Regions from separate parts of the Peribacillus sp. Hz7 genome, predicted to be linked through region 1. Evidence: predicted binding sites of a transcription regulator. Region 1 holds the regulator's gene; the other holds the start of a gene.
The links. Region 1 encodes Rex, which represses fermentation and respiration genes when NADH is low (regulators of the CRP and FNR family bind a similar motif). Its sites were predicted from a motif close to TTGTGAAATATTTCACAA; they were not measured.
Positions count from the first base shown of each region.

Region 1 (5,256 bases):
ACGACGATCACCGAATCCAGGAGCTTTAACTGCTACTGCATTGAATGTTCCGCGAAGTTTGTTCACAACAAGTGTTGCAAGTGCTTCACCTTCAACGTCTTCAGCGATGATTAATAATGGTTTACCTTGTTGTACAACTTGCTCAAGTACAGGAAGGATTTCTTGAATGTTACCGATTTTCTTATCAGTAATTAAGATGTACGGATTATCAAGAACTGCTTCCATTTTATCTGAATCTGTTACCATGTATGGAGATGCATATCCACGGTCGAATTGCATACCTTCTACAACATCTAATTCAGTTGTGAAACCTTTAGATTCTTCGATTGTGATAACACCGTCGTTACCAACGCGTTCCATTGCTTCAGCAATTAGTTTACCAACTTCTTCGTCAGCAGCAGAAATTGCCGCAACTTGTGCGATAGATTCTTTGTTTTCAACTGGTTTAGAAATCGCTTTTAACTCTTCGATTGCAGCGTTAACCGCTTTTTCGATTCCTTTACGGATACCCATTGGGTTCGCACCAGCTGTTACGTTTTTCAATCCTTCACGAATCATTGCTTGAGCAAGAACTGTTGCTGTTGTTGTACCGTCACCAGCTACGTCATTTGTTTTGCTTGCTACTTCAGCAACCAATTTTGCACCCATATTTTCGAATGCATCTTCAAGCTCGATTTCTTTTGCGATTGTTACACCATCATTTGTAATAAGCGGTGAACCGAATTTTTTCTCAAGAACGACGTTGCGTCCTTTTGGTCCTAATGTTACTTTTACTGCATCTGCAAGCGCATCTACACCACGAAGCATTGCGCGGCGAGCTTCTTCACTAAATTTAATTTCTTTAGCCATGTATAAGTACCTCCCTAATCATTTTTCATTAAAATTTTCGTTCAGTTAAGTATTGTTGTATAATTAGCCAATAATTGCTAAAATATCGCTTTCGCGTAAAATTAAGTATTCAGTACCCTCGTACTTGACTTCCGTACCAGCGTATTTTGAGAAGATAATACGATCGCCTTGGGCAACCTCTAAAGTAACACGTTCGCCATTTTCAAGAACACGGCCTGTACCAACTGCTACGACCTTACCTTCTTGTGGCTTTTCTTTTGCTGTATCTGGAAGTACGATACCGCTAGCTGTTTTTTCTTCTGACTCAACTAGTTCAATAATAACGCGATCACCTAATGGTTTTAACAAGTGAAACAACCCCCTCAAATTCTTATGATTAACTGTTTTGAATTATTAGCACTCAACACCTGTGAGTGCTAACACAATTATTATATTAAATAAATCATTCCTGTTTTGCAAGTATCTTCATCAAAAATTTTTACATTAATTTTGATAATAGATTCTCATACTAAAAGTAGCCCTACCCATTCTATTAAATCCCTACAACAAATATGATTGAATAGCACCTATAAAAGTGGAGTTATTCAATATTTTTTGATACCATTTTCACTGTACCTATGCATGAATGATTTCACTTAAAGGAGAATTATTTTTGAGAAAAGAATACTGGTATGTCATTATTACGTATCTTGCCATGCAGCTCTCTGGATTTATTGGACTGCCGCTCTTTATGTTCATTGGAAAAACGTTAGGAGTACCTAGTGGAGAATTGAGATTAACAGCTTTTGCTTACTGGTCCATTTTTAGTTTTTTATTAGCTCTTCTGCTTACTCTCTTTTTCATGCGACATGATATGAAAGAATCAGCACTCACTCGCGATAAAGCGTCCATCTCCCTTTCTACCTTTTGGGCAATATGTGGAGTCTTTCTCGCTTTCTTTGCACAAAGTATCGCGATTACAATTGAACAGTGGATTGGCATTCAAACTCAATCAGCGAATACGCAAGAAATTTTATCTGTCATTGATAAGATTCCATTAATGATAGTAGTGAGTTCTATTATTGGTCCCATATTAGAAGAAATTATTTTCCGAAAAGTTATTTTCGGTTCCTTATATAAGCGATTTAATTTCTTTATTGCAGCTTTGATTAGCTCCATCATTTTTGGTTTAGCACATATGGAACTAGAGCATTTGTTATTATATTCGGCAATGGGCTTTACCTTCGCTTTCCTTTATGTACAGACGAAACGAATTCTAGTCCCAATTATTGCTCATGTATCTATGAATACATTCGTTGTCATTTTGCAAATGTATTATGAAGACATCCAAAATTTCATGCAAAATATGCAAGCTTTCATCGGAGGATTTTTATGAGACATCAATCACCTTTAAAACTAAGCATTATTTATATATGTTTAGGTATCGTATTCACTGCTTTCGCCATCCAAACTGTCACATCATCAGGTTGGGGATTCTTTGCTTATTTCCTTATCTTTATTGCTACATTGGACTTCGGCTCCGGTATCCGAATGCTTTTACTACATGTAAAAATAAAATCGATTCAAAAGAAGAAATAAGCAGCTGTCATCAGCTGCTTATTTCTTTGGCTATGTTAGACACTGTTCATCTTCAACTCATGTACACGGTTTCATATGCATGAACCAAAAATCGTTTCATTAGCCTTAAGAATATATTTATTTATTTATTTATTGGTATTCCATCCTCTATATCAGCGGTTTCTTCTTCTAATACTGGATAATGTTTCAGGAAGTAAATCAATGACTGTAATTCAACAGCCAAGTCGATATGATGAATTCTAATAGAAGAAGGTACATTTAATCGTGCTGGGGTAAAGTTTAAAATTCCTTTTACTTGAGCAGCAATTAAACGATCTGTAACGGGCTGAGCCACATGCGCTGGAATGGTTAAGATTGCAGCTGTAACATGCTCTCCTTGTAGACGGCTCTCAATTTCATCCATATGATAAATCGGAACATTGGCTATATTCGTACCGACTTTTCTTTCATCCACATCAAAAGCCATACTAATTTTTGTATTATTATTTTTCAAGAAATTATAATTTAAAAAAGCAGTACCTAGATTCCCTACACCAATTAACGCTACTTTCGTCACTTCATCTTGATCCAATGTTTTTCTAAAAAATGATAATAAATAATTAACATTATATCCATATCCTTTTTTTCCAAGTGCGCCAAAGTACGAAAAGTCACGACGTATCGTTGCTGAATCTACCTTAACAGCTTCACTCAACTCTGCTGAAGAAACCCTTTGTTTCCCAGAGGAATGTAGGTTTTGTAAAAATCGATAATACAAGGGTAGTCTTTTGGCCGTAGCCTGCGGTATTTTTAATTGTCCTTGATTCATTATTCTCCCTCGCTTTCACACGCGCTTTTCAATCTATTCTTCTGCCTATATTCCATAGAAGCATGATATGCATTCAAAATATCACTGATAACGCTTCCATTCCCAACTTGCTCGTTCTTCTAAAAACAATGGGGACTCTGTCATCTTACTCTTAATAAACTGCACTATGTTCGAAAGTGTACAATCTTACGTTATAATATCCCTATTATAAATCATACACCATTATTCCACATAATGTAACATCTTGTTTTGAAACGAAATAACCATTCTATTGCCGATAAGTTCAATGATACGGTACACTAAGAAGAAAAGCTTAAACGTCTAGAGTCAAAAAACAGTATATCTGAAAACTGATAGACGTTCTATAACAATTTGTTCGGGATAATGCTACCTGAGGTGAAATTCATGATTTTATTACAAGTTAATCAAGTATCTAAATATTACGGAGCGGAACTCATTCTATCGAATATGAAGCTCGAAGTTCAACATAAAGACCGGATTGCTCTAGTAGGTCGTAACGGTGCTGGGAAATCTACACTATTAAAAATTATTGCTGGACAGTTGTCTTATGATGGTGGAGAAATTATTCAACCAAAAGGGGTCACAATCGGCTATATGGCCCAAGATACAGGCCTTGAATCAGAACTATCCATCTGGGATGAAATGTTAACCGTATTTAACCATCTCATTTCACAAGAGCAAACCTTACGCCAATTAGAAGAAAAGATGGCAAATCCAGATATTTTCTCTAATGAAGCCGTTTATCAAAAAGTACTGAGTGAATATGATGCCCTGCAAGTTCAATTTAAAGAGTCCGGCGGCTATCAATATGAAGCAGATATTCGCTCTGTTTTGCACGGGCTTCAATTTGGCAGCTTTGACCCTTCTACACCTATCTCCACCTTAAGCGGGGGTCAAAAGACAAGACTGGCCCTTGGTAAATTACTTTTAACAAAACCAGATATTTTAATCCTGGATGAACCGACAAACCATCTAGATATTGAAACACTTTCTTGGCTTGAACAATATTTACAAGGCTATCAAGGTGCTGTACTCATTGTTTCTCATGACCGATACTTCCTTGATAAAGTTGTTAATCAAGTATATGAAATCTCACGACACTCAATGAAAAAATATCACGGCAATTACAGCTCTTATTTAATCAGAAAAGCGGAAGATTTCGAACGAGATATGAAGCAATTTGAAAAGCAGCAAGAAGAAATTGAAAAGCTGCGTGATTTTGTCCAACGAAATATTACACGAGCTTCTACCACCAAACGAGCACAAAGCAGACGAAAACAGCTTGAGAAAATGGAGATTTTAGATAGACCCCAAGGCGATCAAAAATCCGCTTCTTTCTCTTTTCAAATTGAGAAGCAAAGTGGAAATGAAGTGCTGCAGCTAAACGAGCTGGCAATTGGCTATCAAAACGAAAAGGTTGCCCAACACATTAACGTTCGAATCACAAAAGGCGAAAGCATTGCACTCGTCGGTCCGAACGGGGTCGGCAAATCAACACTATTAAAAACAATTATTGATAAGATGCCTGCTCTTTCAGGTGACATTCACTTTGGCACAAATGTTCAGATCAGCTACTATGATCAAGAGCAAGCGAACCTCGTTTCCAACAAACGAGTACTTAACGAATTATGGGATGAACACCCCTTGAAGCCGGAAAAAGAGATACGCACCGTACTTGGAAACTTCCTATTTAGCGGGGATGACGTTTTAAAAACAGTCTCTACTCTTAGCGGCGGTGAAAAAGCACGACTTGCTTTAGCAAAAATGATGATGGAAAAAGGTAATTTTTTAATACTCGATGAGCCAACAAACCACTTAGATCTCGATAGCAAACTCGTCCTTGAAAATGCTTTAATCGATTATCCAGGAACATTGCTTTTCGTTTCACATGATCGATACTTCATTAACCGAATTGCAACGAAGGTCATTGAACTCTCTAAAGAGGGCAATGTAGAGTTCCTTGGAGATTATGACTACTATGTTCAGAAAAAACAAGAACA
Region 1 is NZ_JBHHJV010000020.1:4,128-9,383, reverse strand. Features, by position in the region: gene groL (chaperonin GroEL) at 1-849, opposite strand, end outside; gene groES (co-chaperone GroES) at 913-1,197, opposite strand; gene ACE199_RS19265 (CPBP family intramembrane glutamic endopeptidase) at 1,502-2,224, shown strand; gene ACE199_RS19260 (YdiK family protein) at 2,221-2,427, shown strand; gene ACE199_RS19255 (redox-sensing transcriptional repressor Rex) at 2,549-3,235, opposite strand; gene ACE199_RS19250 (ABC-F family ATP-binding cassette domain-containing protein) at 3,641-5,256, shown strand, end outside.

Region 2 (5,256 bases), on a different contig from region 1:
GTGATAGCGACCATTGAAGCAACCATTGATTTATAACCATATAGGTTACGACGTGCAAATGTTGAGATAATTTCACTATAGATACCAAATGCAGGCAGGATTAAGATATATACTTCAGGATGTCCCCAAACCCAGAACAAGTTCGCCCACATCATATCCATACCGCCATTACCAATCGTAAAGAATTGGGTACCGAACATACGGTCCATTGCCCCAAATGCAAGTGCTACTGCAAATAAAGGGAAAACAGCTATGATTAACACGTTAGTAACTAACATAGCCCATGTGAACATTGGCAGTTGCATTAATTTCAAGCCAGGAGCTCTCATTCTAAAAATGGTAGTCAAAAAGTTAATACCTGTCATTAATGTACCGAGACCTGAAAGCTGAAGCGACATCATATAATAATTCGTACCCACTGATGGACTAAACTCTTCACTAGCTAGCGGGAAGTAAGATGTCCAACCAGCATCAGGCGCACCACCTACTACGAAAGCGATGTTGAATAACATAGCACCCATGAAGAACAACCAAAAGCTGATTGCATTCAAACGTGGGAACGCAACGTCACGTGCACCAATTTGTAGTGGAGTAACGATATTCATTAAACCAAATAAGAACGGCATCGCCATAAACATGATCATAATAACACCATGTGCTGAGAATACCTCATTGTAGTGCTGAGAATCTAAGATTGTGTTATCAGGAATGGCAAGCTGAGCACGTAACATAACCGCATCAACAAGACCACGTAAAAGCATAATCAAAGCAGCTAGGATATACATAATCCCGATACGCTTATGATCGACGGTTGTAATCCATTCACGCCATAAGTAACCCCATTTTTTAAAATAGGTTAAGCCGACAACAATAGCGAGACTAGTAAGAGCAATCCCTACCATCGATGCATAGATGGCAAAACTTGGATGCGGCACGGCGAATCTTTCAAAGAATTCCATACTTTGTGACTCCTTTCGTCATGTTTAAAATTGGAAATTCATATGTTTCATTTATTAAAGTTAACTATTATTTATGATCCATGTCATGATCCATGTCTTCCATGTCATGATTCATGTCTTCCATATCTTCCTTGTTCTCCATGTCGTCCATGTTATGAGAACCTTCTGGAGCTGGACTAAATTCTAAATGCGTTCCAGTGAACGTTTGTCGACCAACATGCTCTGTTTTTAATAATTGATCGAACTTTTCTTCAGTAAGTGGCTCTGATTTAGCTTTAGCCTCTTCTACCCATTCTTCAAATTCAGCAGGAGAAACTGCTTGCACATCAAATAGTTGGTGAGCAGAACCTTCACCACTAAAGTTTGAATTTCGTCCCATCATTTCTCCTGGTTCATCTGCTAACAAGTGAAGCGTAGTTACCATGTCGGCCATTGCATACTTTTGCCCGCCAAGCTGCGGAATCCAGAAGCTTGAGATTGGTCCATAAGAATAAAGTTTAAACTCAAGCGGACGGTCTGTCGGAACATACACGTAGTTTACTGTTTCAATATTTTCTTCCGGATAACTAAAATGCCACTTCCAGTTAGATGATGAAGCATAAATAACTAGAGGTTCTTTGTTTTCATATCCTTTCGGCGTTGCCTCAACGTCTTTTAGTGAAGTTACAGTAACAACGGATAGGAAAGCAACAATGATTATTGGAATTGCTGTCCAAATTGTTTCAACAACTGCACTTCCTTCAATGTGAGGAGGTTCATAATCTTTGCTTTGTTTAGACGCACGATATTTTACTAACATATAAATAAAGGCAACAGTTACAACAACACAGATAGCAAGCATTATCCAAATTGTAAGAATAATAGTATCTGAGAGTGTTGCCGCTTGAGGACCTTTTGGATCGAAGACAGCCAATGGATTTTCGCAGCCAGTAAGCACAGTAGCAATAGCGAAAATAAGAGCTAATAAAGTCCATTTCATTTTCATAAAGATTCCCCTTTCTTTTTTTTTAGAAGTTGTGTTGAAAATAATTGATAACGCTATCATGTTTACAATTACATTCTTATATTAGTATCATTAAGGAAAAAAAACAATGGAAAGTGATATATGTCACAAAATGTTCATGAAGAGTTATACAATAAATGGAATCTGGGATATTTAATAACATATTTGAAAAAGGGGAATATAATAATTTATTAATCTGTTTTCGTTTTTCTCTAAAACAAACGGAATATCAATTGCTTATCGAAAACAATCGATGGGGAAATCTTCGTAAAAAAATACATTGATATAATAATATTTAAAAAGGAGCATAGCAAAAAAGAGTTATATGTAGAAAAAAACAGGAATCGATTTTGATTCCTGTTTTTTTAATATAATATAATTTCATTTTAAATCCTTATAAATAAAAAGTGCCTGGGTCGATTTTCTACTGAACAGACCCAGGCACTTTTGTCTCCCTTAAAAAACGGAATATGTTGGATTGTCAAACTCTGTTTTAATGATGTTAAACGTGGATTCAGCTATGGCATTGTCATACGGGCCACGCTTCATGCTCAAAGATTAATTAATGAAAATAATTTTTTATGTTGCTCCTTAAAACTCCCTCTATGATGAACGGCCCCTTCTGACCACTCCCATGGCTAAAGCCAAGGGGTTCTTTCTCACAAACATCCCACTACTTACCATCGTCTATAAGAAGAGGCAGAGGTGAAACTTAGGTGAGCAACACTTGAGAGATCTTCTCTCTCAAGTGGGCAAGGTCTGTGCCGACTACGCCGTTCGACCGGCGATACTTTTTCCTGTTGGAGGCTTGTCCTTAAGAGAGGAATCTCCTTGTTTTTTGGACAAAAAACGTCGATACCAAACAGGCTGTTTAAATACAACAGAAATCAGTGGTTGGAAGGCCATGTGATGTTGTTTACGTGCAATATTTTGAGCACCGTTTACATCACGATGGATTTCTGTTTTGTGAACAGAACAAATCAACGTTCTTCCCTTTGCTCGATGTCTGCCTCCGCAAAACGGACAGTCTTGAGACGTATAGCTTTCTTCCGTTTCTGTCACGATGATGCCTTTTAGTTTCGCTTACAGTTGCAATAATCGTTCTACTGGCAACAGCGTTTGTCCAATCTGGTGTCCAAGTAGTCATATTCATCATGCTGAAGAATCTGAAGATAAAGCATCTATTTATGCACATGTTTGGTATTCCGTATTCCTTGCAGTCATTACTATACTAGGGTCCTTACTTTGTATAGCGGGGGCTTATGAAATCCCAGGAATATAAGTCAAAGGTAGAAAGAAGAGTATCAATTTGATACTCTTCTTTTTCTTTTGAACATAACGACATTGGATACGTTAGATTTAATTGGGATGACCTTCTCCCCTTTGTCCGTATTTGAAACCAGCTCTTCCGTTAAAATGAAAAATAAACCAACCATAAATATGAGTGTCGCGCTAATAGTAATTGTTAGTCCTATGAACGATAACATGTAGTTCCACTTGTAACCGTTTACAATAAAACTTACAATCAGGATACCTAAACCAATGACATTAGCAGTTCCACATACCCATTTTAAAGGGTTCAATATTTCTAAATTGGTTTTCATTTAGCTCAGCTCCTTTGCTTTTATTTTAATATATTTCACAAAATTGTCAAATATTTCTATAAAATTTTAACAAAAAACTTGACAAAAATATTTTGTCATTATTTTATTAAAATATTCTATGCACTATAGATTAAAAGTTCCACTAAACGAAAAGATCAATAATAGAGTAAAACCCCATTTATTAATGGTCTTTACTCCTTATTAATTCGCGATACACTAAAAAGAGCGCCCCAAAGATTGTTATTACAACATCTTTTTAAGGCACTCTTTTCCTTCATCATGTTTATAAACTTTTTAAGGCAGCAGAAAATCTTTTAATCCCTTCATCAATGCATATTTCATTCTCTCTAGCAAAAGTAAATCGCACATATCCTTTTTTCGACCCTAAAGTAGAACCTGGAACATGGATGACCCCTCTTTTTATCGCTTCCTCCAGCAGCTTTTTCTCATTCAACGTTTCATTTATCTTGCACCATAAATGAATGCCGCCTTGTGGAATATGAAACTCAACCTGCTTATTCAAGTATTGATGAAGACTTGAAACCATTTGATTTCTTCTTTTTTCTAGCTGCTCCCTTAAATAAGCAATATGAGAATGAAAATAAGGAGAACTAAGAAAGTCATTTGCTACCCACTGATTAAAAATTCCATGTCCAAAATCAATCTGTTGTTTAGCATCCGATAGTCTTTCGATGACAGACTTCGGGCCAATAATCCAACCAATTCGCAAACCAGAAGCAACGATTTTGGATAATGAACTAATATATAAAACATTTCCATAGTCATCCATTGATTTTAGCGTAGCAATTTCTTCTCCATTAAATGCTGTTAAACTATAAGGATCATCTTCAATAACAGGGATTCCATGCTCAGACGAAATCTCTAATATCCTTCTACGTCGCTCAATAGAAAGCAGTGTTCCTGTAGGATTTTGAAAAGCAGGATTTAAAAAAATCATACGAATTTTTCGCTTTTTAAGAAGAGATAACAAATCATCCGGATCGATTCCTTCCCGATTCACAGGCAACGGATACGTTCGTATGCCAGCTGATTGAAAAATAGGAAGACTATATGAATAAGAAGGGTCCTCAAGGGCAACAGCATCCCCTGGTTTCAGTAAACATTGCACGACGAGATGCAGAGCTTGTTGAGCACCAGAAGTAATCATAATAGAAGATGGATCTGTATGAATTCTTCTATATTGTTTTACATGAGAGACAATCGTTTCCCTTAAATATGCGTTTCCTTGCGGGTGGTCATAACCAAGGCTCCCAACAAATGATCTGCCGGAAAGGATTTCTCTTAGAGAATCAACGGGAAACAAATCTTCTGATAATTCTCCACTAGATAAATTAATTAAGTTATGCTCGACCATTTCTTTACGAATTCTTTGTATGAGCGGTAAGTTGGGCAAAAATGAACCAGATTCAATATAGGTGTTCCAACTGGGAATACGCCTTCTAGTCATTCCCCAAATATCCTTACTAATAGTCGTTCCGCTTCCTTTTTTCCGCTCAATTAATCCGTTAGCCTCCAGTTCATCATAAGCTGCTACTACTGTACTTCGGTTTACTTTTAATTCACTGGCTAAAGATCGTTCTGAAGGTAATGGAGTATCTGCCGGAAAGGTTCCATCAGCGATTCCATGTTCAATATATTCGGCAATTTGTTTATAGAGAGCTTTTTTAGA
Region 2 is NZ_JBHHJV010000007.1:176,858-182,113, forward strand. Features, by position in the region: gene qoxB (cytochrome aa3 quinol oxidase subunit I) at 1-959, opposite strand, end outside; gene qoxA (cytochrome aa3 quinol oxidase subunit II) at 1,027-1,944, opposite strand; partial or broken gene ACE199_RS12110 (zinc ribbon domain-containing protein) at 2,731-3,033, opposite strand; gene ACE199_RS12115 (hypothetical protein) at 3,267-3,566, opposite strand; gene pdxR (MocR-like pyridoxine biosynthesis transcription factor PdxR) at 3,850-5,256, opposite strand, start outside.
Region 2: the regulator Rex is predicted to act here: its motif matches at 2,056-2,073, upstream of qoxA (cytochrome aa3 quinol oxidase subunit II).